Regions from separate parts of the Cupriavidus sp. DL-D2 genome, predicted to be linked through region 2. Evidence: riboswitches for the same ligand, from Rfam matches in the RefSeq annotation. Region 2 holds a riboswitch; the other holds the start of a gene.

Region 1 (11,306 bases), on a different contig from region 2:
GCCGGTGTCTTTCAGCACGGCAAGGTCGCGTTCGGACTGGCAATCGACCGGATCGATCAGGACCGCCTCATGCGTGGCGGCATCGATCAGCAGGTAGGTGAACGTGCAGGAGACGTCGTCGAACAACTGGTGAAAGGTCTGCATGGCCGCTTTCTTTTGGAGACTGATGTTATTGGCAAATCTTGTCGGCAACCCGAAAGTGCTTCCATCATATACGGCGGCCTGCCATTCACTATGATCGTCAGCATTCGACGATATTCACCGCCAGCCCGCCGCGCGCCGTTTCCTTGTACTTCGTTTTCATGTCTGCGCCGGTCTCGCGCATCGTCTTGATGACCGAGTCGAGCGACACATAGTGTGTGCCATCGCCCCGCAGCGCCATGCGCGCGGCGTTCACGGCCTTGACGGACGCCATCGCGTTGCGTTCGATGCACGGGATCTGCACCAGTCCGCCCACGGGATCGCACGTCAATCCGAGGTTGTGCTCCATGCCGATCTCGGCGGCGTTCTCCACCTGTTCCGGTGTGCCGCCAAGTACCGCAGCCAGCGCACCGGCCGCCATCGAGCACGCTACGCCAACCTCGCCCTGGCAGCCCACTTCCGCACCGGAGATCGACGCGTTGAGTTTGTAGAGCAGGCCGATGGCACCAGCGGTCAGCAGGAAATCCGCCGCGCCCTGAGGACTCGCGCCGGGCACGAAGCGATCGTAGTAGTGCAGCACGGCGGGGATGATGCCTGCGGCGCCATTCGTGGGTGCGGTCACGACACGTCCACCCGCTGCGTTTTCCTCGTTGACGGCCATCGCGTAGAGGTTGACCCAGTCCATGACGGTGAGCGGATCGGACAACGTACGCTCCGCGCGCAACGTCAGGTTGCGATACAACTCGGGCGCACGCCGCTTCACCTTGAACGGACCGGGCAGTTCGCCCTCGGTGCGGCAACCGCGCGCCACGCATTGCTGCATGACGTCCCAGATATGCAGCAGGCCATCGGTGACCTCGGTGTGCGAGCGCCACGTCAGTTCGTTCTCCAGCATGAGTTGTGCGATGGACTTGCCGCTCGCATGCGCCATCTCGAGCATCGCCTTGCCACTGCGGAACGGATGCGGCAACTGATTCTCCGCAGTCTGCAACTGCGTATTGGGTGCGCCGGCCGTGACGACAAAGCCACCGCCCACTGACAGGTAGCGCGCTTCACGTAGCGGGTTGCCCTCGGCATCGTAGGCGTGGAACTTCATGCCGTTCGGATGCTCGGCCATCGCTTCGCGTCGATAGAACACGATGTGCTCGCGTTCCACGAACGGTACCGTGTGCTTGCCCAGCAGCGTCAGCAGCTTGCTGCGGCGCATCGCGGAGAGCTTCTCGTCGATGCCTTCGGGATCGACGGTATCGGGCGCCTCGCCCATGAGCCCGAGAATCACGCCCTTGTCGGTGCCGTGTCCCTTGCCGGTGGCGCCCAGCGAGCCATACAGTTCGGCACGCACGCTCGCTACTTGCGGCAACAACCCATCGCGCTCCAGACCATGCGCGAACATCAGCGCGGCGCGCATCGGTCCCACGGTGTGGGAACTCGACGGGCCGATGCCTACCTTGAACAGATCGAAAACACTGACTGCCACGGCTGACTCCAGATGCGAAGACGGCGCGCCGCCGGCACGCCGTCAGGGGCCGCCCACGATTCGGAAATCAGGGCGGCAGGGGACTTTTCAACTTTTCTTATCGAGCCGGAGTGCTTACGCCTCTTCAGCGTACTCGCTCATCGGCACGCACGAGCAGAACAGATTGCGGTCGCCATACACGTTGTCCGCACGGCCAACCGGCGGCCAGTACTTCTGCGTGCGCAGCGACGCCACCGGATAGGCGGCTTCCTCGCGCGTGTACTTGCGCGTCCACTCGTTGGCCGTGATCACGTTGGCCGTGTGCGGCGCGTGCTTGAGCGGATTGTCTTCACGGTCGAAGCTGCCGTCCTCGACGCGCGCAATTTCGCCACGGATGGCAATCATGGCGTCGATGAAGCGGTCGAGTTCGGACAGGGCCTCGCTTTCGGTCGGCTCGATCATCAGCGTGCCCGGCACCGGGAAGCTCATGGTCGGGGCATGGAAGCCGTAGTCCATCAGCCGTTTGGCGACGTCTTCGTTCGAGATGCCCGTGCTCTTCTGCAGCGGACGCAGGTCGAGAATGCACTCGTGCGCCACCAGACCACCCTGACCCGCGTACAACACCGGATAGTGCGGCGACAGACGCTTGGCCACGTAGTTGGCCGTCAGGATCGCGTTCTCGGTGGCGGCGGTCAGGCCGGTCGAGCCCATCATCGCCACGTACATCCACGAAATCGGCAGGATGCTGGCCGAGCCGAACGGCGCGGCGGAGACTCCGCCGATGCCGTTGTCGTCGCGGCGATAGCCAACGCTGTCCTGGTTCGGCAGGAAGTCGGCAAGGTGCGCGCCCACTGCCACCGGACCCACGCCCGGTCCGCCACCGCCGTGCGGAATGCAGAACGTCTTGTGCAGGTTCAGGTGGGAGACGTCACCGCCGAACTGTCCCGGTGCGGCCACGCCGACCATTGCGTTCATGTTCGCGCCATCCACGTAGACCTGGCCGCCGTGCTTGTGCACGATGTCGCAGATCTGCTGCACGCCCTGTTCGAACACGCCGTGCGTGGACGGGTACGTGATCATGATCGCAGCGAGGTTCTTGCTGTGCTGTTCGGCCTTCTTCGCCAGATCCACGAGGTCGACGTTGCCGTTCTCGTCACAGGCCACAACCACCACCTTCATGCCGGCCATCTGTGCCGATGCCGGGTTCGTGCCGTGCGCGGAGGAGGGGATCAGGCAGATGTCGCGATGGCTCTCGCCACGGCTTGCGTGGTAGGCGTGGATGATCAGCAGGCCAGCGTACTCGCCTTGCGAGCCCGCGTTCGGCTGCAGGCTCACGGCGGCGTAGCCCGTGGCGGCGCAGAGCATGGCTTCGAGCTGGTCGATCATCTCGCGATAGCCCACGGTCTGGTCGAGCGGTGCGAACGGGTGGATGTTGCTGAACTCGGGCCACGTCACCGGCAGCATTTCGCTGGTGGCGTTGAGCTTCATCGTGCAGGAGCCCAGCGGAATCATCGTGCGGTCCAGCGCCAGGTCCTTGTCGGCCAGCGAGCGCAGGTAACGCAGCATTTCGTGCTCGGCGTGGTGCGTGTTGAACACCGGGTGCGTCAGGTAAGCGCTCTGGCGCGAGAGTGCGGCCGGGAAGCCGTCGGCCACCGTTGCTTCTACGTCATCGAACTTCGGCACGGTCTTGCCATGCGCGAAGATTTCCCACAGCGCCACCACGTCATCGCGCGACGCGGTTTCGTCGAACGAGATGCCGATGCGCGTGCCGCCTGCATGACGCAGGTTGATGCCGCGCTGCGTGGCGGACGCGTGGAATGCGTCGGTGTTGAAGCCGGTGTCGAGCGTGATCGTGTCGAAGAACGTCGTGTTCAGCGGCGTGTGGCCGAGTGCCTTGAGGCCGGCAGCCAGCGTGGCGGTCAGGCGATGCACGCGTTGCGCGATGCGCTTGAGACCCTGTGGACCATGGTAGACCGCGTACATCGACGCCATGATGGCCAGCAGTGCCTGCGCCGTGCAGATATTCGACGTGGCCTTCTCGCGGCGGATGTGCTGCTCGCGCGTCTGCAGCGCCAGGCGGTATGCCTTGTTGCCTTGCGCGTCGATGGTCACGCCGACGAGGCGGCCCGGCATCGAACGCTTGAATTCGTCGCGCACGGCCATATAGCCGGCGTGCGGGCCGCCGAAACCGAGCGGCACGCCAAAGCGCTGCGTGTTGCCCACGGCCACGTCCGCGCCCCATTCGCCCGGTGCGGCGAGCAGCGTCAGCGCCAGCAGGTCGGCGGCGGCTACCACGCGCGCGCCGGAGGCATGCACGGCTTCGGCAATCGCGCGGTAGTCGGCCACGTCGCCGTTCACGCCAGGGTACTGCAGCAGCACGCCGAACGCCTCCGCCTTCGCGGCTTCGGCTGCGGGGCCAACCTTGATTTCGATGCCCATCGGCTCGGCGCGGGTGCGTACCACTTCCAGCGTCTGCGGCAGCACGTCGTCGGCCACGAAGAACGTGTTCGATGCATGCTTGTTGACGCGCTGCAGCAGCGTCATGGCTTCGGCGGCGGCGGTGCCTTCGTCCAGCATCGACGCATTGGCGATGTCCATGCCGGTCAGGTCCGTCAGCATCTGCTGGAAGTTCAGCAGGGCTTCGAGACGGCCCTGCGAGATCTCAGGCTGGTACGGGGTGTAGGCGGTGTACCACGCCGGGTTTTCAAACACGTTGCGCAGGATGACCCCGGGCGTGAGCGTGTTGTAGTACCCCTGCCCGATGAAGCTCTTGAGCACGCGGTTCTTGCTGGCCAGGCCGCGCAGCTTGGCCAGCGCGGTTTCCTCGGTCAGCGGGGCGGTGAATTCGCCCAGCGACATGCCATCGCGGCGACGGATGGCGGCAGGCACCACGGCATCGATCAGCGCGGCGGTGCTGTGGAAACCGAGCAGCTTGAGCATGTGCTGCTGTTCGGCGGTATCGGGCCCGATATGGCGGGCGGCGAAGGCGTCGCGCGCCTCCAGTTCGGCCAGCGTGGGCCGTGCAGCTTGGGCGGCAGCGTTCATGGGAAACGGGGCGTTCATGGCAAGGAAATCTCGTGGAGCGCGCGGGGCAGGTGGTCAGCCTGCCGCCACGCGCGGCATCGGACAATCAGCGCGATCAGGCGCCGACGCTGGCCTTGTAGGCGTCGACGTTCATCAGGCCGTTCACATCGTCGCCGTTGGCCGGCTTGATCTTGAACAGCCACGCGTCGAAGGCGTTGGCATTGACCGATTCCGGCGATGCCGAAGCCGCGTCGTTAATGGCGATGACTTCGCCGGCCACCGGGGCGTAGATGTCGGAAGCCGCCTTCACGGACTCCACCACGGCCAGCGCGTCGCCTGCGCCAACCGACTTGCCCACTTCGGGCAGTTCCAGGAAAACGATGTCGCCCAGCGCGTCTTGTGCGTGGTCGGTGATGCCGATGGTCAGCGTGCCGTCGGCTTCGACGCGCACCCATTCGTGCGACTCGGTGTACTTCAGGTCAGCGGGGAAATTCATGAGGGTTCTCCGGGATACAGTGTGTTTCTTGTTTCATTCACCCGCCCGCGGCATGTGGGCTCGAGCGGAACGGGTGGAAGGGCGACCGTTGGTGTGAAGCGGGGGCCGATGCCTCAGCTCACGAGTGCCTTGCCATTGCGCACAAACGGCAGTTTAACCACAGTCGCGGTCAGTTTGCGGTCGCGGATCTCTACCTGGACTTCCGCACCCGGCACGATGTCCTTCGGCAGACTGGCAAAGGCAATGGACTGGGACAGCGACGGGCTGAATGTGCCGCTGGTGATTTCGCCGTCGCCGGATGCGGTGACGACTTTCTGGTGCGCGCGCAGCACGCCGCCCTTGTCGCGCAGGATCAGGCCCAGGAACGCGCGTTTCTGGCCGCCAGCGGTCAGCGCAGCCTTGCCGGTGAAGTCGCGTTCGCTTTGCAGATCGACCGTCCACGACAGCCCGGCGTCGAGCGGCGACGTATGGATGTCCATGTCCTGGCCGTACAGGTTCATGCCGGCTTCCAGGCGCAGGGTGTCGCGTGCGCCCAGGCCGGCAGGCTTCACACCGGCTGCCACGAGTTTTTCCCAGATACCGGCGACGTTCTCGGCCGGCACCACCAGTTCGAAGCCGTCTTCGCCGGTATAGCCCGTGCGCGCCACCATCAGTTCGCCCATGGCCGGGTCCTGCACGACCAGCGCGTTGAATGGCTTGAGGGCATCGGCGGGCTGGGTGGAGGGGAAGGCTGCATAGACTTTGGCGCGTGCGTTCGGACCCTGCACGGCGACGATGGCCAGTGCGCTGGACCCTGCTGGTGCCACGTCACCACGGCGCGGGTTGATAGTCACGCCGCTGCCGGTCTCGCTGTTGCGCGAACGGATCCATTCGATATCGCCGACGGCCGTGCTCGCATTGACCACGAGCCGGAAATAATCCTCGGCAAAGAAGTAGACGATCAGGTCGTCGATGACACCGCCTTTCTCGTCGAGCATGCAGGAATACAGGGCCTTGCCCGGTGTCTGGAGCTTGTCGACGTTGTTGGCCAGCAGGCCGCGCAGGAAGGTGCGGGTGTTCGCGCCATGGAGATCGACCACGCACATGTGCGAGACGTCGAACATGCCGGCGTCCGAGCGGACTGCGTTGTGTTCCTCGATCTGGGAGCCGTAGTTGACCGGCATGTCCCAACCGCCAAAATCGACCATGCGGGCGCCGAGGGCGCGATGAATGGCGTTGAGGGGCGTGGCCTGGAGCGTCATGGATATCCTCGGGCAATTCGAAAACGAAAAAAGGGTCACCCGCCGCATGCCGGCCGCACCAATGTGCAACCAGTCCGCTGCGGCGGATGACCCCTCTGTCCTCGATACCTGAGAGATTACGAAGCCGTGGCTCCGTGCGCCCCTTCGGTGGACATGCTCGCCGGCCTTCCAGCCGCGGCGGATGTCGCTCTCCAGAGTGCGGCATGCATCGTGTGCATGTTGCATGCCGATCCGACCGGTCCATGGTGCCTGAGAGTTTTCGGGTGATTCCCCTTCGGCGGCGCAATGCGTGATGCGCGCTCTCCCGGTCAGATGCGCGTGAATGTACGGGAGCGGTCTGGCTTTGTCAAACCGTCCCGTCGCGCGCTGCGGTCCCCCGTTCGGTCAGCGGTTGTCCTTGGTTACGACATTGCCGATGACGCCACCGGCAGCCGCGCCGCCGATCGTACCCAAGGCGCTGCCGTTGGTCAGCACCGCGCCGCCGAGCGCGCCCGCACCGGCGCCGATGGCGGTATTCCGTTGCTTCGGCGTCATGTCCGCGCAACCGGCAAAGCCGACCAGCGTAGCGCCGATCAGCGCGACTTTCGAGAGCGTGCGAAGGGTGTTCATGATTGGCTCCTTGATTCGAATGGATTCCGATACGTTCCGATATCCGGAAGGTTTGCCGCGCACCGTTGTGACTGCCAACCTGCTCGGCCGTACGGGAGAGAGGCAAACTCCATGCCCCGTCACCAGGCAGGGCCCGCCCGATTTACGATTGTTACCAGCGTGAAACGGGTGCCGTCGGACACCCTCCGACAGGCCCTGTCAGCCACCTTGCCGCGTGGTAGCATCGTCGCCTTCGGCGCGTGGCTGACCGCGTGCCGAGTTCGGCATTTCCGCCCTTCCCGGTTCTCGTCCCCGCTTTCCTCTTCCCGCCCCATGACCCACGGACTCAACGCCGCGCAATCCGAAGCCGTTCGCTATCTGGACGGCCCTTGCCTTGTGCTGGCCGGGGCGGGTTCCGGCAAGACGCGCGTGATCACGCAGAAAATTGCGCATCTGATCGAGGACAAGGGGTTCGAGCCGCGTCACATTGCTGCCGTCACGTTCACGAACAAGGCGGCCAAGGAGATGCAGGAGCGCATCAGCAAGCTCATGGAGGGAAAGACCACGCGCGAAGGGAAGCGTATTCCACTCAAGCAGCTGACCGTTTGTACGTTTCACTCGCTCGGCGTGCAAATTCTGCGCATGGAAGCCGAGCATGTGGGCCTGAAGCCGCAATTCTCGATCATGGATTCGGACGACTGCTTCGGACTCGTGCAGGAGCAGTTGAGTACCACCGACAAGAAACTGATCCGCAGCGTGCAGAACACGATTTCGCTGTGGAAGAACGGCATGGTCGATCCCGAGACCGCGCTCGCGCAGGCCGCCACGGCCGACGAGCACCAGGCCGCCATGGTCTATCGCGCGTACGTGGCGACGCTGCATGCGTACCAGGCGGTGGACTTCGACGATCTGATCCGGCTCCCGGCCGAACTGTTCGCGCGCGATGAAGCCGTGCGTCTGAAATGGCAGAACCGGCTGCGCTACTTCCTCGTGGACGAATACCAGGACACCAACGCGTGCCAGTACCAGTTGCTGAAGCTACTGGCCGGTGGGTCGCATCTGCGCGCGCCGGCGTTCACTGCAGTGGGGGATGACGATCAGGCGATCTATGGCTGGCGCGGCGCCACGCTCGACAACCTGAAGCTGCTGCAGACCGATTTCCCCGACCTCAAGGTCGTGAAGCTCGAACAGAACTACCGCTCGACGGTGCGCATCCTGGAAGCGGCCAACGCGGTCATCGCCAACAATCCGAAACTGTTCGACAAGAAACTGTGGTCGGAGCACGGCATGGGCGACCCCATCGCCGTGCATCCGATGAACGATGAAGAGCACGAGGCCGAGTCCGTAGTGTTCCGGCTGTCGGCACACAAGTTCGAGCGGCGCGCGCAGTTTCGCGACTACGCCATCCTGTATCGCGGCAACCATCAGGCGCGGCTGTTCGAGCAGATCCTGCGGCGCGAGCGCATTCCGTATGTGCTGTCAGGTGGACAGAGTTTCTTCGACAAGGCCGAGATCAAGGACATCTGCGCGTATCTGCGATTGATCGCGAATCCCGATGACGATCCCGCATTCATCCGCGCCATCACTACGCCGCGTCGTGGCGTAGGCAATACCACGCTCGAAGTGCTCGGCACGTTTGCGGGGCAGGCCAAGGTGTCCTTGTTCGAAGCAGCGATGATGGGTGGCATCGAGGGCAAGCTGCAGCCGCGCCAGCTGGAACCGCTGCGGCTGTTCTGCGAATCGATGGTGCGGCTGGCAGATCGTGCTGCAAACGATCCGGCCACGGTGGTGCTCGATGACCTGATGGAAGGCATCCACTACGAGGCGTATCTGTACGACACCTTCGACGAACGTCAGGCGCAATCGCGCTGGACCAATACGCTCGAATTCCTCGACTGGCTCAAGCGCAAGGGCACGCGTCCAGAGGTGGAAGGCGAAGCGACGGGTTTCGATACCGCCGACGGTTTTGCCGACGAGGGCAAGAACCTGCTCGAACTGACGCAGACGGTGGCGCTGATGAGCATGCTCGAAGGCCGCGACGAAGATCCCGACGCTGTTCGGCTCTCCACGCTGCATGCATCGAAGGGACTCGAATATCCGCACGTGTTCCTGGTGGGCGTGGAGGAGGGCATCCTGCCCCATTCGCGCGAGGACGAGGAGATGGGCGACGAGAAGATCGAGGAAGAGCGCCGCCTGATGTACGTCGGCATCACGCGCGCCCAGCGCAGCCTGCAGATCAGCTGGTGCAAGAAGCGCAAGCGTGCGCGCGAAACGTATTCCGTGGAGCCGTCGCGCTTTATCGGTGAGATGAAACTGGAAGAGGCCCCAGCAATCGTGGACGAGACGCCGGCCATGAGTCCGAAGGATCGGCTGGCAGGGTTGAAGGCGCTGCTTGGCAAGCCCGCTGTCACTGGCTGAGCGGGCTGATCGGCATCGCCAAGGCCATCGACATGTCCGGTCGTTGATACAAGGCCGACAAGACGCGGCAGCGAGCCCTCCCTACGATAGCCACCGCGCATGCAACATCTCGGCGTTCCATGCGCGACACCGCGCCCGCCCTTCGGTAGCGGTGTGGCTGGGCACATGCGAGCCCGGCTTCTTCCCTGTTGAACGCTCCCGGCTGCGGCAGCACCGGGGGCGTTTTTTTCTTCGGGGTGGCGCGCGGCGCACGTATCAATCCTGATACAAAACCGGCATCGGATGTAATAGCCTGGCTGGTACATTGGCAACTCTCATCCGGGCCGGCGTCTTCGCGGGTCCGCAAGCCCCCTCCCACCTGCACGTTCGCCATGGATTTTTCTCCCGCCCTGACCACCCGCCTGCTGATCGTTGACGACGATCCCCAGATCCGCACCATGCTTGCCGAGTACCTGGCCACGTTCGGCATGGAAGCCCAGGGCGCGGAGGGTGGCGCCGCCATGCGCACCGCGCTGGCGAACCAGCAGTTCGACCTCGTCATCCTGGACCTGTCGCTGCCGGGCGAGAACGGCCTGACGTTGTGCCGCGAGATTCGCGATACGAGCAATGTGCCGGTGATCATGCTGACGGCGCGCGCCGAACTCGCGGATCGCGTGGTCGGGCTCGAAGTCGGGGCCGACGATTATGTGACCAAGCCGTTCGAAATGCGCGAACTGGTGGCGCGTATTCACACCGTGCTCCGGCGCAGCCGCAGCGAATCGCGGCGGCCCGCACCGGCGTCCACGGGACACGAAATGCGCTTCGGCGTGTGGCGCCTGAACACTACGCTGCGCCAGTTGGTGGATGCGGAGGAAACGGTCGTGCCGCTGTCGAATGCGGAATTCCGGCTGCTGCTGACGTTCATCGAGAATCCGAACCGTGTGCTCGACCGCGAGATGCTGATCAACAACGCGCGCGGCCGCGACCTCGACGTGTTTGATCGCAGCATCGACCTGCTGGTATCGCGCCTGCGCCAGAAGCTGCGCGACGATCCGCGCGACTCGGCGCTGATCCGCACCGTGCGCGGCGAGGGGTATGTCTTCACCGTCAACGTGGAGCATTGAACAGCATGGCCGTGGACCCGACTTCGCCGCCAAATGCCGGCGATGCCACGCCGCCGCGTGCGCGTCGTCGTCGTTTCGATTCGATGTTCCTGCGGGTCTTCTTCGTGATGACCGCGATCATGCTCGGCGTGCATGTGCTGGGCGTCACCGTGATCGAGAGCCTGTTCCCGCGTCCCGGCTCCGAACGCTATATGGAGCGCATGCGTCGCGCAGTGGCCGAGGCGGAAGCCAATGGCACGCTGACGACGGATGGCGTGCCGAAGCATCCGCTCGAAGGCATCTTCGCGCCGCCGGGTGGTCCGGGCTTCCTCGATCACGGTCCGGGTTTCGGTCCGCCGTTCGATCCCCATTTCGGGCCCGGTCCGCAAGGTGGTTTCGGGGGCCGCTTCGGCGGTCCACGCGGCAACGAGCCGTTCGATTTCGATGGGCCGCCATTGCATCTGGACGCATTCCGCACACCCAAGCCGGGCGAGCGCATGCCCGGTCCGCCGCAGGGTTTTCACATTCGCGGTATCTGGCCACCGCATCTTGGCCTGCTGTTCCAGCTCGCCGCGATTTTGATCGCTTCGTGGGTCGGGGCGCGGCTGCTGGCACGACCGGTGCAGCAACTGGCGAGTGGTGCGAATCGGCTGGCGCAGGATGTCCACGCGCCACCGCTCGATGAAGAACGCGGACCCGCCGAAGCACGCGATGCCACGCGCGCGCTGAACCTGATGCAGCAACGCATCCGCACGCAACTGGCCCAGCAATCGCGCTTCCTCGCTGCGGTATCGCACGATTTGCGCACGCCGCTGACGCGCATGAGCCTGCGCATCGAACGCATCGAAAGCAATGACGTG
Region 2 (11,306 bases):
ATAAAGCCCGCACCGTCCACGAGCAGCCCGTTCGGATTGGCGATCACTACATCGGCGCGCTGCCCAGCCACTTCGAGATAGCCCCGCAGTTGGCTCGGCGACGTGCTGTTGACCTGGTTGACGATGATGCGCGCCGCGCCGCCCGGCAGCAGGTTCGGATTCCCGTTGATGTAGCCGGCTTGCTGCGTGTTCGTGATGACCGGGGAATTGTTGAGAATCGCGCCGGGCCGATTGACATCGAATTGGCTGTACTGATTGACCGAGACACCTGCGCCGGAAGGGCGCGTGATGTTGACCTGCGGCAGGCCATTGGCGGTCTGGATCACGCCCGGTCGATTGGCGCCTGCATTCGGATCGCCCACGATCTGCGCGCTGGCGATGATCGGCAAACCCAGACCGATACCGATGGCCAGTTGAATCGCCGAGATGGCCATCCACGAAACATCGGGACGGGAAGCGGCCGAGCCACTGGCGGAAGCAGCGGCTGTCTTGCCTGTGCCCGTGCTGCTGGCGGTTTCGGCAACAGCCATGAGCATGGCGCGCGCGCGATTGAAGACGATGCGATAACGAAGACGATTCATAGCGACCCGGATTGCTGGCGTGTCTGGTGGTCACGCGCTGCAACGGCTGCTACCAAGGGCTAAGAACCTCTTCGTACGTGCAACTCCAGCTGTAACCTTTTGTAACGACACTGTGTGGGCTGGAGAGTAAGTCAACGTAGCGAGCGCTCGACACCCTACTTTCTGGCTATGGCTTGTGAGCCAACCCACAAAATGACTACGCCCGCAATCATTTAAAACCCGCCAGGCCAGCCCGTACAACGGCTTGCGGGCGATAGTCGCACGGAGCGGCATCGCCGATCTCTTAAGATTTGATGCGAAGATGGTTTGCTTAATAACAACGATTGGACGCACTTTCGCCCGTCATTCCGCTCGTCCTATACTGCATCCATTCTTCACCCTTCACTGAATCATGGAATTTGCACCCGGTATCAGCCAGCTCGCTGGATTGCTCTCCGACCCAGGCCGGGCGGCCATGTTGTGGGCGTTGATGGATGGCAGTGCGCGGCCGGCGGGGGAGTTGGCGTTGATTGCGGGGTTGTCGGCGTCGTCGACGAGCGGGCATCTGTCGCGGTTGTCCGAGGGTGGGTTGCTGGTGGTGGAGACGCGCGGGCGGAATCGCTATTACCGGCTGGCGACGCCCGAGATCGGGGTGGCCATCGAGGCGCTGGCTACGGCTTCGCTGGCCAGTCAGCCGCCGCGGATGCGGGCCGTGCCGGTGTCGCGCACGGCGCCGCCCGCCCTTCGGCAGGCGCGGACCTGCTATGACCACCTCGCCGGGGAACTTGCGGTAGGGCTTTTCGAACGAATGTCGCAGGCGGGATGGTTCGCGGTGGCGGGTTCGTCAGTGGATCTGACTGCGGACGGTACGCAGGCGATGACGCAGCTTGGCATCGACCTGGCTGCCGCGCGGCGCAAGCGGCGGCAGTTTGCCTGTACCTGTCCGGACTGGAGTGAGCGCAAACCCCATCTGGGCGGTGCGCTTGGAGCGGCGATGTTGCAGGCGCTGCTGGCGCGGGGCTGGGTGGAACCCACCGCAACCTCGCGAGCGCTGCGTGTGACGCCGAGCGGACATCGAGAGATCGAAAAAGTGGCGGCTACCATCTAGAATGACGCCCGAAACACGCGCCAAGAAGGAGGCAGCATATGGCAATTGAACTGGAAGACGACGCGCAGGACGCAATCAGCCGCCTGTTCGCATTGATCAATCTCGGCGATACGCAGCAGACCACGCGCCATCTGGCACTGTTCGAGGAAGCGCTGGAAGATTCCGAGGAAGACGAGGCCGACGGCGACGCCCTGCTCTACCAGATCAAGGAAGTCATCGACTGGGAAGCCGGCTTCTATGTCGATTGGAAGGATGCCGAGTCATTCATCGGCTGCCTGAACCAGTTGTGCGAGCGCATGGACCTGGAAATCAACTGGGGCACCGACGATACCGAGGACGAGGACTTCCTGGAGGGCACGAGCGTGCCTGAACTGATGGAACTGGTGACCGATCAATTGCGCGTGGCCGGCTACACGCTGTGGAACTGGGACACCGGCGGCGACGCGTACGCCGGGTTTATCACCCGCAGCGAAGACGACGACGAGATGCTGGAGATCGCCGAAACGCTCGCACTGGACGTGCGCACCGGCGACCAGCCTTACTAAGGGTGTAGCGAGCGCCAGTCCCTCGCGTTAGCCCAGCGTCAAGACGGCGGGGGCCGCATTTGCGCCGGCTTCCGCCAGCAGCATGGGCTCCGCCGATTCTGCCGCTGCGGCATCCGATCGCAGCACAGGGCGGCGGGCCGCTTCCGGTACGCCCAGCGTTTCCTCCAGCGCGTTGAGGAACGCCCGCACACTGGCTGGCATGAGCTTGCGCGCCGGCATCAGCACGTACACCTTCAACGGCGACGACGCATAGGCAGGCAGCACGCGCACCAGTTGCCCCTGCAGCAATTGCTCGTGCACGAAACGCGGCGAGAGTCGCGTTACGCCGAGTCCGTCGACGGCGGCCTTGAGCCGGACTTCCGCGTTATGCGTGCAGATACGCGGCACCACATCCATCGAGAATGTTTCCACGCGGTCGCGCAGAAACTCCCAGTGCGTGTCATCGAGATTCCCCACAGTCGGCCAGCCCTGCAGGTCCTGCGGCGTCCGCGGCAAACCCCGTTCGCGGATCAGCGACGGCGCGGCGTAAAACGCGCGGTCGATCAACACCACGCGCTTGCTGGCAAACGAACTGTCGTGCAGGTTCGTGTCGGTCATCACGAAAGCCAGGTCATAGCCATGGCGAACCAGATCGGGCTGGTCCCAACTGACGTCCAACTGCACGCGCAGCGACGGATGCTGCTTCAGCAGCCGGTTCAGCGTGGGCGACAGATGCTGCGAACCCACTTCGTACGGCGTGGCAATCCGGATAGTGCCGCTGACTTCGTCGCTGAACGAGGCGGCTTCGGCACTGATCTCGCGCAGCGCACCGAACAGCGGCGCGACACGTTCATAGAGCTGCTGCCCGCGCTGCGTCACACGCACACGGCGCGTGGTGCGCTCGAACAGGCGTGCGCCGAGTTGGCCTTCCAGCCGCGCCACCGCGGCACTGGCCGACGACTTGGGGACTTCAGCCAGCTCCGCACCCTGTGTGAAGCCGCCGCCTTCCACCACTCGGCAGAAGATTTCCCAGTCCTTCCAGTCGCTCGTTTTCATCTGACACCTTATTCGTAGTATTTCTCCGGGAAAACCCTAGCCCGGCGGGCGATTGTCCCACACTACGAACAATGATGAAGTCCACGCTCTTAGTGTGGACATTGCGGGACGATGACATCGGGGTGACATTCACAGTAGCGAGCGATGTACTCGGCGCATGCCGTCCACCGGGAAAGCGATGACATGAAACGTGTCTCATTCCGGAATACGATGCGAGACATCGCCCGAATGGGTAAATCGGAGGAGTCATTCATGTACAAGTTCGCAGCCTTTGCCCTCGCTGGCCTGTTCTCCTCGGCAGCGTTCGCTGGCGCCAACTGCGCCAAGCACCCCAAGGCCGAATGGATGCCCGAGGCTGACGCCAAGGCCAAGATCGCGGCCCAGGGCTACAACATCAAGAAGTTCAAGGTAGACGGCAACTGCTACGAGATCTACGGCACCACCAAGGACGGCAAGAAGGCCGAGATTTATTTCGACACGAAGACGCTCGACATCGTGAAATCGGAAATCGAGAAGTAAGCATGTCTACGCCGGCGGATCGCATGGCGCGGTCCGATACGCTCGCCGTATGGGATCTGGCCGTCCGCTTCACGCACTGGAGCGTGGCGGCCATCGTCCTGTTCGATATCTTCGATGACTCCGGCGACCGCCTGCACCGTGTGCTGGGCTATGTGGCAGCCGGATTGGTACTGTTTCGGATTCTCTGGGGATTTGTCGGCACCGAGCACGCGCGCTTTGGCGCCTGGCTGCCGCGTCCGGCTGGCGTGCTGCTCTATGCCCGGGCATTGCTGCGTGGCCGCGCGCCGCGCCATCTCAGCCACACGCCGCTCGGCGCCGTGATGATGCTCGCCATGTGGGCGCTGATCCTTGGCCTCGCCGTCACGGGATGGATGTCCCGGCTCGATCCGTTCTGGGGCGAGGACTGGCCCATCGACATCCATCGATGGATGTCGAACACGCTGCTCGGGCTGGTCGTCGTCCACGTAATCGCGGCCATCGCCATGAGCCTCAAGCTGCGTGAGAACCTCATAGCGGCGATGCTCACCGGCCGCAAGCGTCGCGCGTCGGATCGTTGATATCGCTCAATGGACATAGCCGAAATCTTAAAACCTGTGGCATAGTGCCTCACGTTGTCCCGTGATATCGGGAGAGCCCGTGCCAGTCCGACTCGATCCGACAGGCAGCACGGCGCCGAAGGAGCAACCGCCCCGGAAACTCTCAGGCAAAAGGACCGATATCGCCAATGCACTCTGAAGAACCACGGCTCTCACGTCGGCCGCTGGTACCGAAGGAGCAAGCGATGTGTGCCGTCCTCCGCGACCGGCGCCGCGCGAATCTCTCAGGTCAAGGACAGAGGGGGCGTCTATCCGCGCATGGGGCGCGGTGGACTGCCATCCCTTGACGTCCTCGCGACCTTCTCATGAAAACCATTGCAGTGATCGGCGGCGGTATTACCGGCGTCACGACCGCTTACGCCCTCGCCAAGCGCGGATTCTCCGTCACGCTCTTCGAACGCCATCGCTATGCGGCCATGGAGACATCGTTCGCCAACGGCGGACAGCTATCGGCATCGAACGCCGAAGTCTGGACGCACTGGTCCACGCTCGTTAAGGGTGTGAAGTGGATGCTCCGCAACGATGCGCCGCTGCTGGTCAACCCGCGCCCTACGTGGCACAAGTTGAGCTGGTTCGCCGAGTTCTTCGCGTCGATGCCGCACTATCGCAGCAACACCGTGGAGACGGCGCGGCTTGCCATTGCCGCACGCCAGCACCTGTTTGCCTGGGCGGATGCGGAAGGTATCGATTTCGATCTGAAGCGGCGCGGCATCCTGCATATCTATCGCAACAAGTCGGGGTTCGATCATGCCGGGCGCGTGTCGACGCTGCTGGCCGAAGGCGGACTGGAGCGGCGCGCGGTCACGCCTGCGGAGATGCGCGATATCGAGCCGACGCTGGCCGGCAAGTTCTACGGTGGGTACTACACCGAGAGCGATGCCACCGGCGATATCCACAAGTTCACCAGTGGGCTCGCGGCGGCCGTGCAGCGGCTGGGCGTGACGACGCTATACAACCAGGACGTGCGCACGCTATCGACCACAGGCCGACGCGTCACCGTGGTATCCGCCGAAGACGGTCTACCCTCATCGCGCGAGTTCGACGGCATCGTGGTGTGCGCTGGCGTGGCGAGCCGCACCTTTGCGCAGCAGCTTGGCGATCGCGTCAACATCTATCCGGTGAAGGGTTACTCGATCACGGTCAACCTGAACGATGCCGAGAGCCAGGCCGGCGCGCCTGTTGTGAGCCTGCTCGATGATGAAACCAAACTGGTCACTAGCCGGCTGGGTGTCGATCGTTTTCGGGTGGCGGGCACGGCGGAGTTCAATGGCATCAATCGCGATATCCGCGCCGATCGCATTCGTCCGCTGATCGACTGGGTGCACGCATGTTTTCCTGCGGTGAGCACACGCAGCGTCGTGCCCTGGGCCGGGCTGCGCCCGATGATGCCGAACATGATGCCGCGCGTGGGCAGGGGTCATGCGGCCAATGTGTTTTACAACACGGGGCATGGGCATCTGGGATGGACGCTGTCAGCGGTGACCGCCGAGATGGTGGGAGATGTGGTGCGGGGGGCTGGGGCTGAGGTGGTAGTGGCTGGAGGCGAGGTGGGGGGTAGTGCGGTTGCCTGAATCGCCTGATGGTGTGCTCCCCTCTCCCGCATGGCGGGAGAGGGGTTGGGGGAGAGGGCTGGAGGTACAAATTGCTACGTGGTCGGCAAGCAGAGCCTCCGGCCCTCTCCCCCGCCCCTCTCCCATTTCATGGGAGAGGGGAGACCACCGAAGGAAATTGAATCGCGTAAACGGAAAAACCCCCTGCTCTTGCGAACAGGGGGTTTTCTGAATTGGTGCCCAGAAGAGGACTCGAACCTCCACAGTGTTGCCACCGCTAGGACCTGAACCTAGTGCGTCTACCAATTCCGCCATCTGGGCTTCGTATCGCTGCATTGCTGCGTCGATGCGAGCCGCGAATTCTACAGAAGACTTGGCAATTTGCAAGCCCTTTTCGCGCGATGGTCACAATCCGGTGTTTTGCACGCCGAGGGACAGGCTGCCGTCGAGCACATACCGGTTACGCCCCGCGCGCTTGGCGCGGTACATCGCGCTGTCGGCGCGGTGCAGCAGTGGCTCCAGGCGAGGCGCCTCCGGCAGTGTGCAGACGGCGCCCACACTGATCGTCACGAAGGGCTGCACTGGCGTGCCGTTGTGCGGAATGCCAAGGTCTCGCACCGATGCCACCAGCCCGCGGGCAACACTGCGTGTCTCGTCCACGTTCGAATTCGGCAGCACCACGGCGAACTCCTCGCCGCCCAGGCGCGCGCAGAACTGGTCGTCGCGCAGCACGCCGTTCAGTGCCGATGCCACCTGCCGCAGGCATTCGTCGCCCACGGGATGCCCATACTGATCGTTGAACTGCTTGAACAAGTCCACATCGAGAATAAGCAACCCGAGTTCCTGGCCACGTTCGTACGCGCGGGTGACGGCTGCCAGAGACTCGCGCTGGAAAAACCGCCGGTTCGGGATGCCCGTCAGTGCATCGATGTCGAGGTCCGCCTGCACGCGCGACAGTTGCGTCGTCAGCGCCAGCTCACGCGATTGATAGCGGCTGATATCGTGCAGGAACACCAGCCTGCCGATGGTCTTGCCGTCCATGCGGACGACCGGCTCTACCGACAACTCGAACTGGGCACCCTCCGGGATGTAGTGGGGCGTTTCGCCAGGCGCGTCCAGCACCGCGTTCCACTGCGTGGGTGGCAACTGGCCGCGCCGCATCTCGGGCAATAGCCGCATGGCTGCAGGATTGCATTCGGCGATACGGCCATCGGCGCCGATCACCACACAGCCTTCGCGGATCGTGTCGAAGACGCGCAGCCGCGCATAGTGGCCGATGTCTTCCAGATGCGTGCGCAAGGCGCAGATCCAGACCAGCACCGTCATCAGCGAGAACGTGGCCGGCGTGAGGTCACCGCCGAGCGGACCGGTCCAGCGATACAAGTAGGCGATGTGTGTGAGCAGCGGCAGGAACAGGCCGCCCATCAGCACGTTGCGGCCGCGCACGGACAATGCGGCATTGGGCACGCGCGCCGTGGCCAGGAAGTACATGCTCAGGCCCAGCATGCCGTAAGTCCATGCGGCCACCAGCGTGTAGCCGATGCCGTGATGGAATACCGCACCGGGCGACACGCCGGGCGGCATCAGTTCGATCGACGTCCAGATCAGCCCGTGCCGCTCGTTGGTGAAGACCAGCGCCAGCGTCAGCAGCGCGGCAAACACCGGCACGCCGAGCATCGACCACGGCACGACAAAGCGTGGACGGCTCAGGTGGATCATCGCCACGAGCCAGCCGATGGGCACCGCGACGATCCCCGCATATTGGAACTTGGCCCAGAAGATGCGTCCGGCCAATCCGGTTTCGCTGATTTCCAGCAGCCGGCCTCCGCTCCAGATCGCCACGCCGCCAGCGAGCACCAGGAACGCGCGGACCGTGGGATCGTCGCGCCGCGGCCAGGCGGCAATGGCCATGCCCACACTGCAGACAACGGCAATGGTCAGGCAAAGGACGAGAGGATACGATGGCATGAAAGCGTGACGGGGCCGATGTCGAAACCTCGCCGGCAACGGCGGGGCGAACCATTATAGGCCCGCGCAGTCCCATCTCCGCCGCGCCTCAACGCACCCATCTGGAACTCGACGTGCCCATCATTCTTCTCGGACTGGCGATTCTCGTCGCCTTTATCTACGGCCTGGTCCGCCTTTACCAGAACGTAGCTGGCGCCTTTGGCATCGTGGCCGGTGCAGCCGCGGTAATCGCCATATTGGCTGCACTCACCGCACTGTTCCTGGCATGGCTGCGCCGCTACCGTGCGATTCACGGCAAGCGCGTCGGCGGCGAGCGCGTGCTGACGCTGGCAGGAGACTGGGGAACGCTGAAGGTGGATGCGGAGCGCAAGAACGCCGTGATCGAGATGAACGGCCAGCGCGAGGTGCTGATCTTTGCCGATATCGCCAATTCGAGACCCGAGGCGCGCGAGGGGCGCTGGTACATCGTGCTGGCATTGCACCACCACAAGCAAGCCGAGTGGGCGATTCCGGTGCCGGATCGCAATGCGGCCAGCCGGTGGGAAACCATCTTCCGGCTGGCCGCATTGCAAAAGCTGTGAACGCGTCGCTAACCCAACGCCCGATCAGCGCTTGCTGCGATCGCTGCCGCGAGCATCCTGAATGATCATCGTGCGATCCAGTACGCCGTTGTCGTCGAAGTAGATGCTGAAATGGGCCGGCACATAGCCGGGCAGGTACATGCGGTACGACCACGCCTCGCGTTTCATCAGCGCGTAGTACTGGATCGGCTCCTTCGGCGTGCCCCAGCGTTCCAGCGCATCTTTCTTGGTCCAGACGCCGGGACGCGCGGTGTAGATCTCGGCTTCCGTCAGCATCTGGCGATAGTTCGTCAGCCGGCCGCTCGCATCGAAATCGGCAGCGTAGATATCGAAGCCGTACGGCTGCTTCGAATAGATCCAGCGTTGCGTGCCGTCCGCCAGCTGGAATGTCTCGGTGGGAGCGCCGAAGGTATCGCGCACGGTAGCCTGCGGGCTGCCGATCAGTTTCTTGCCGGTCTCTTCAGGCTGCAGCGTGGCGCAGGCACTCATCGCAATGGCCACGGCGATGGCGCCTGTCCAGGCAAAGAATCGATTGAGCATGGCGGGGCCTCCGTATCCGTATCCGGGCAGGTTCGAGCAGGTTCGCGCCGTCCGCAGACGGCGCCCTCGCGCGGAGCTTACACCACTCGCAGCAGCCATGCCGATGCACGCAGCGCGCGTCAGGTCCGCGCCGCCTGCCACGGCGCGCGCACCACTTCGCGATCGTCGATGGGCCAGTGCAGCGCGGCGGCCACCACCCCCAGCGCCATCGCGCCCATCCACACTGGATCATAGGAATGCGTCAGCTCGAATACCAGCCCGCCCAGCCACACGCCCAGGAACGACCCTAACTGATGCCCGAAGAACACGAAGCCGAACAGCGTGGTGATGTATCGCACGCCGAACACCTGCGAGACGATGCCGCTGGTCAACGGCACGGTGCCCAGCCACAGGAATCCCATCACGGCTGCAAAGCCATAGAGCGTCCATGCGCTCAACGGCAGCAATACGAACAACGCCATGGCCGAGGTACGCGCCAGATAGATGCCGGCCAGCAGGTATTTGCGCGTATGCCGTCCGCCCAGCCAGCCGAAGCAATAGGTGCCGAAAATATTGGCCAGCGCAATCAGCGCCAGCGCCACCATCGCGCTGTCCGGCGCCATGCCCTTGTCGCGCAGGTAGGCCGGCAGATGGTTCGCGATGAAGGCGAGTTGAAACCCGCAAGCGAGAAATCCTAGGTTCAGCAGCCAGAAACCGGAATGGCCGAACGCTTCGCGGATGGCCGCGCCCATGGGCTGCTCGTCCCCTTCGGCATCGATAGCGCCGCTCGCTGGCTGCACCGGGCGATCCCGAAACGGCAACGCAAAGGGCAGCAGTACCGCCATCACTACGGCGAACACCAGCAGCGCCTGCTGCCATCCCACGCCCGATAGCAATGCCTGCGCAATGGGCACCATCAGGAACTGGCCAACGCCGCCCAGCGCACCGGCGATGCCGAGCATGCGGCTGCGCTGCGTGGGCGGCGTCATGCGGCTCAGCGCGCCATAGACCACGCCGAACGTGGTGCCGGATTGCGCGATGCCGATGCACACGCCGGCCATCGCCACAAAGCCGGTCGTGGAAGGCGCGAGTGCCATGCCTGCCAGGCCGATGCCATAAAGCACCACGCCGGCCAGCATCGCCTTCCACGAGCCGAGCCGGTCCGCCACCATGCCCATGAAAGGCTGCGAGAGACCCCAGACCAGGTTCTGCACGGCCATGGCGAAGGCCACCGTGTCGCGTGTCCATCCCCGCTCGGCGACGATCGGCAGCAGGAACAACCCCTGCACGTGGCGCACGCCCAGCGACAGGCCCAGCACGAGCCCCGCCGCCAGCAGCAGGAATCCGGTGGCGCGCCACCACGGCGCTTCGGCGGCAGCGAGTGAGTTGGGTCTGGCAGTCTTGGCATGCATGGCGGAGTTCCTGCGGTGAAGCGATGGCAATGGCCATATTTCAGGCGAAAGGTGGCGCGGATTCAAACGAGTTTTCGACCCTCCAGACATTCCCATCACGCATGGCTGACGATCCGGTTCCGTGCTGTAATCCCACGCATCGATTCTCTGATGCGCCCCCGTCACCATGTCCGTTCCGCTCGTCCGCCTGTTTCCACTCGATCTCTTGAAGGGCTTTGTGGCCGTGGGCCGGCGCATGAGCATCACCCAGGCGGCCGACGACCTGTGCCTGACCCAATCTGCCATGAGCCGCCAGATCCGCGCGCTGGAAGACCATCTGCAAGTGCGCCTGTTCGTGCGCCAGCATCGGGGCGTGGCCTTCACCCCGGAGGGCGAGCGCCTGTTCCGCAGTGCCGATGGCGCGGTGCAGCAACTGCAGGACGTGGCCGGGGAAATCCGCAAACGCGAGGGGCGGCAGCCCGTTACCGTGACGGCCAGCATCGGCGTGGCGGGACTCTGGCTGCTGCCGAGGCTCGGCAGCCTGCAGCGGCAATTTCCGCAACTCGATGTGCGACTGTCGGCCATCAACGCGATCAGCGATCTGCGGGCGGACGGTATCGACCTGGCCATCCGCTACTGCCCGGCATCGGCCGCGCCGCCGCATGCAATCCGCCTCTTCGACGAGACCATCGCGCCTGTTGCCAATGCCACGCTGGGCATTCCGGCCGTGCTCTCGGCCGATACGCTCGCGGGCCTGCCCTTGCTCGAACTTGACGATCCACGACCGTGGCTGGGCTGGCGCAACTGGCTCGGCGCGCAGGGCTACCGGCAAGCCAACCGCCGCGGCATGCTGCGCTTCAACCAGTACGACCAGGTCATCCAGGCGGCGCTGGCTGGCCAGGGCGTGGCGCTGGGACGCCTGGAACTGATCGAG

The links. Region 2 has a riboswitch for glycine ahead of ABDB81_RS24335 (D-amino acid dehydrogenase). Riboswitches for the same ligand answer to the same signal wherever they lie in the genome.
Region 1: it holds a riboswitch for glycine, as region 2 does, so the genes downstream of both, gcvT (glycine cleavage system aminomethyltransferase GcvT) here and ABDB81_RS24335 (D-amino acid dehydrogenase) in region 2, are expected to answer to the same signal.

Annotation. Positions count from the first base shown of each region.
Region 1 is NZ_JBDKXK010000036.1:43,455-54,760, forward strand. It holds gene ABDB81_RS19180 (MBL fold metallo-hydrolase) at 1-144, opposite strand, end outside; gene ABDB81_RS19185 (L-serine ammonia-lyase) at 242-1,618, opposite strand; gene gcvP (aminomethyl-transferring glycine dehydrogenase) at 1,733-4,660, opposite strand; gene gcvH (glycine cleavage system protein GcvH) at 4,737-5,117, opposite strand; gene gcvT (glycine cleavage system aminomethyltransferase GcvT) at 5,231-6,358, opposite strand; glycine riboswitch at 6,444-6,563, opposite strand; glycine riboswitch at 6,585-6,675, opposite strand; gene ABDB81_RS19205 (glycine zipper 2TM domain-containing protein) at 6,743-6,967, opposite strand; gene ABDB81_RS19210 (UvrD-helicase domain-containing protein) at 7,280-9,364, shown strand; gene ABDB81_RS19215 (response regulator transcription factor) at 9,736-10,467, shown strand; gene ABDB81_RS19220 (ATP-binding protein) at 10,473-11,306, shown strand, end outside.
Region 2 is NZ_JBDKXK010000059.1:42,605-53,910, forward strand. It holds gene ABDB81_RS24305 (hemagglutinin repeat-containing protein) at 1-581, opposite strand, end outside; gene ABDB81_RS24310 (helix-turn-helix transcriptional regulator) at 973-1,668, shown strand; gene ABDB81_RS24315 (hypothetical protein) at 1,707-2,213, shown strand; gene ABDB81_RS24320 (LysR family transcriptional regulator) at 2,241-3,248, opposite strand; gene ABDB81_RS24325 (PepSY domain-containing protein) at 3,501-3,767, shown strand; gene ABDB81_RS24330 (cytochrome b/b6 domain-containing protein) at 3,791-4,324, shown strand; glycine riboswitch at 4,383-4,492, shown strand; gene ABDB81_RS24335 (D-amino acid dehydrogenase) at 4,669-5,934, shown strand; tRNA gene ABDB81_RS24340 (tRNA-Leu) at 6,148-6,234, opposite strand; gene ABDB81_RS24345 (diguanylate cyclase) at 6,319-7,881, opposite strand; gene ABDB81_RS24350 (hypothetical protein) at 7,995-8,462, shown strand; gene ABDB81_RS24355 (hypothetical protein) at 8,487-9,002, opposite strand; gene ABDB81_RS24360 (MFS transporter) at 9,122-10,393, opposite strand; gene ABDB81_RS24365 (LysR substrate-binding domain-containing protein) at 10,560-11,306, shown strand, end outside.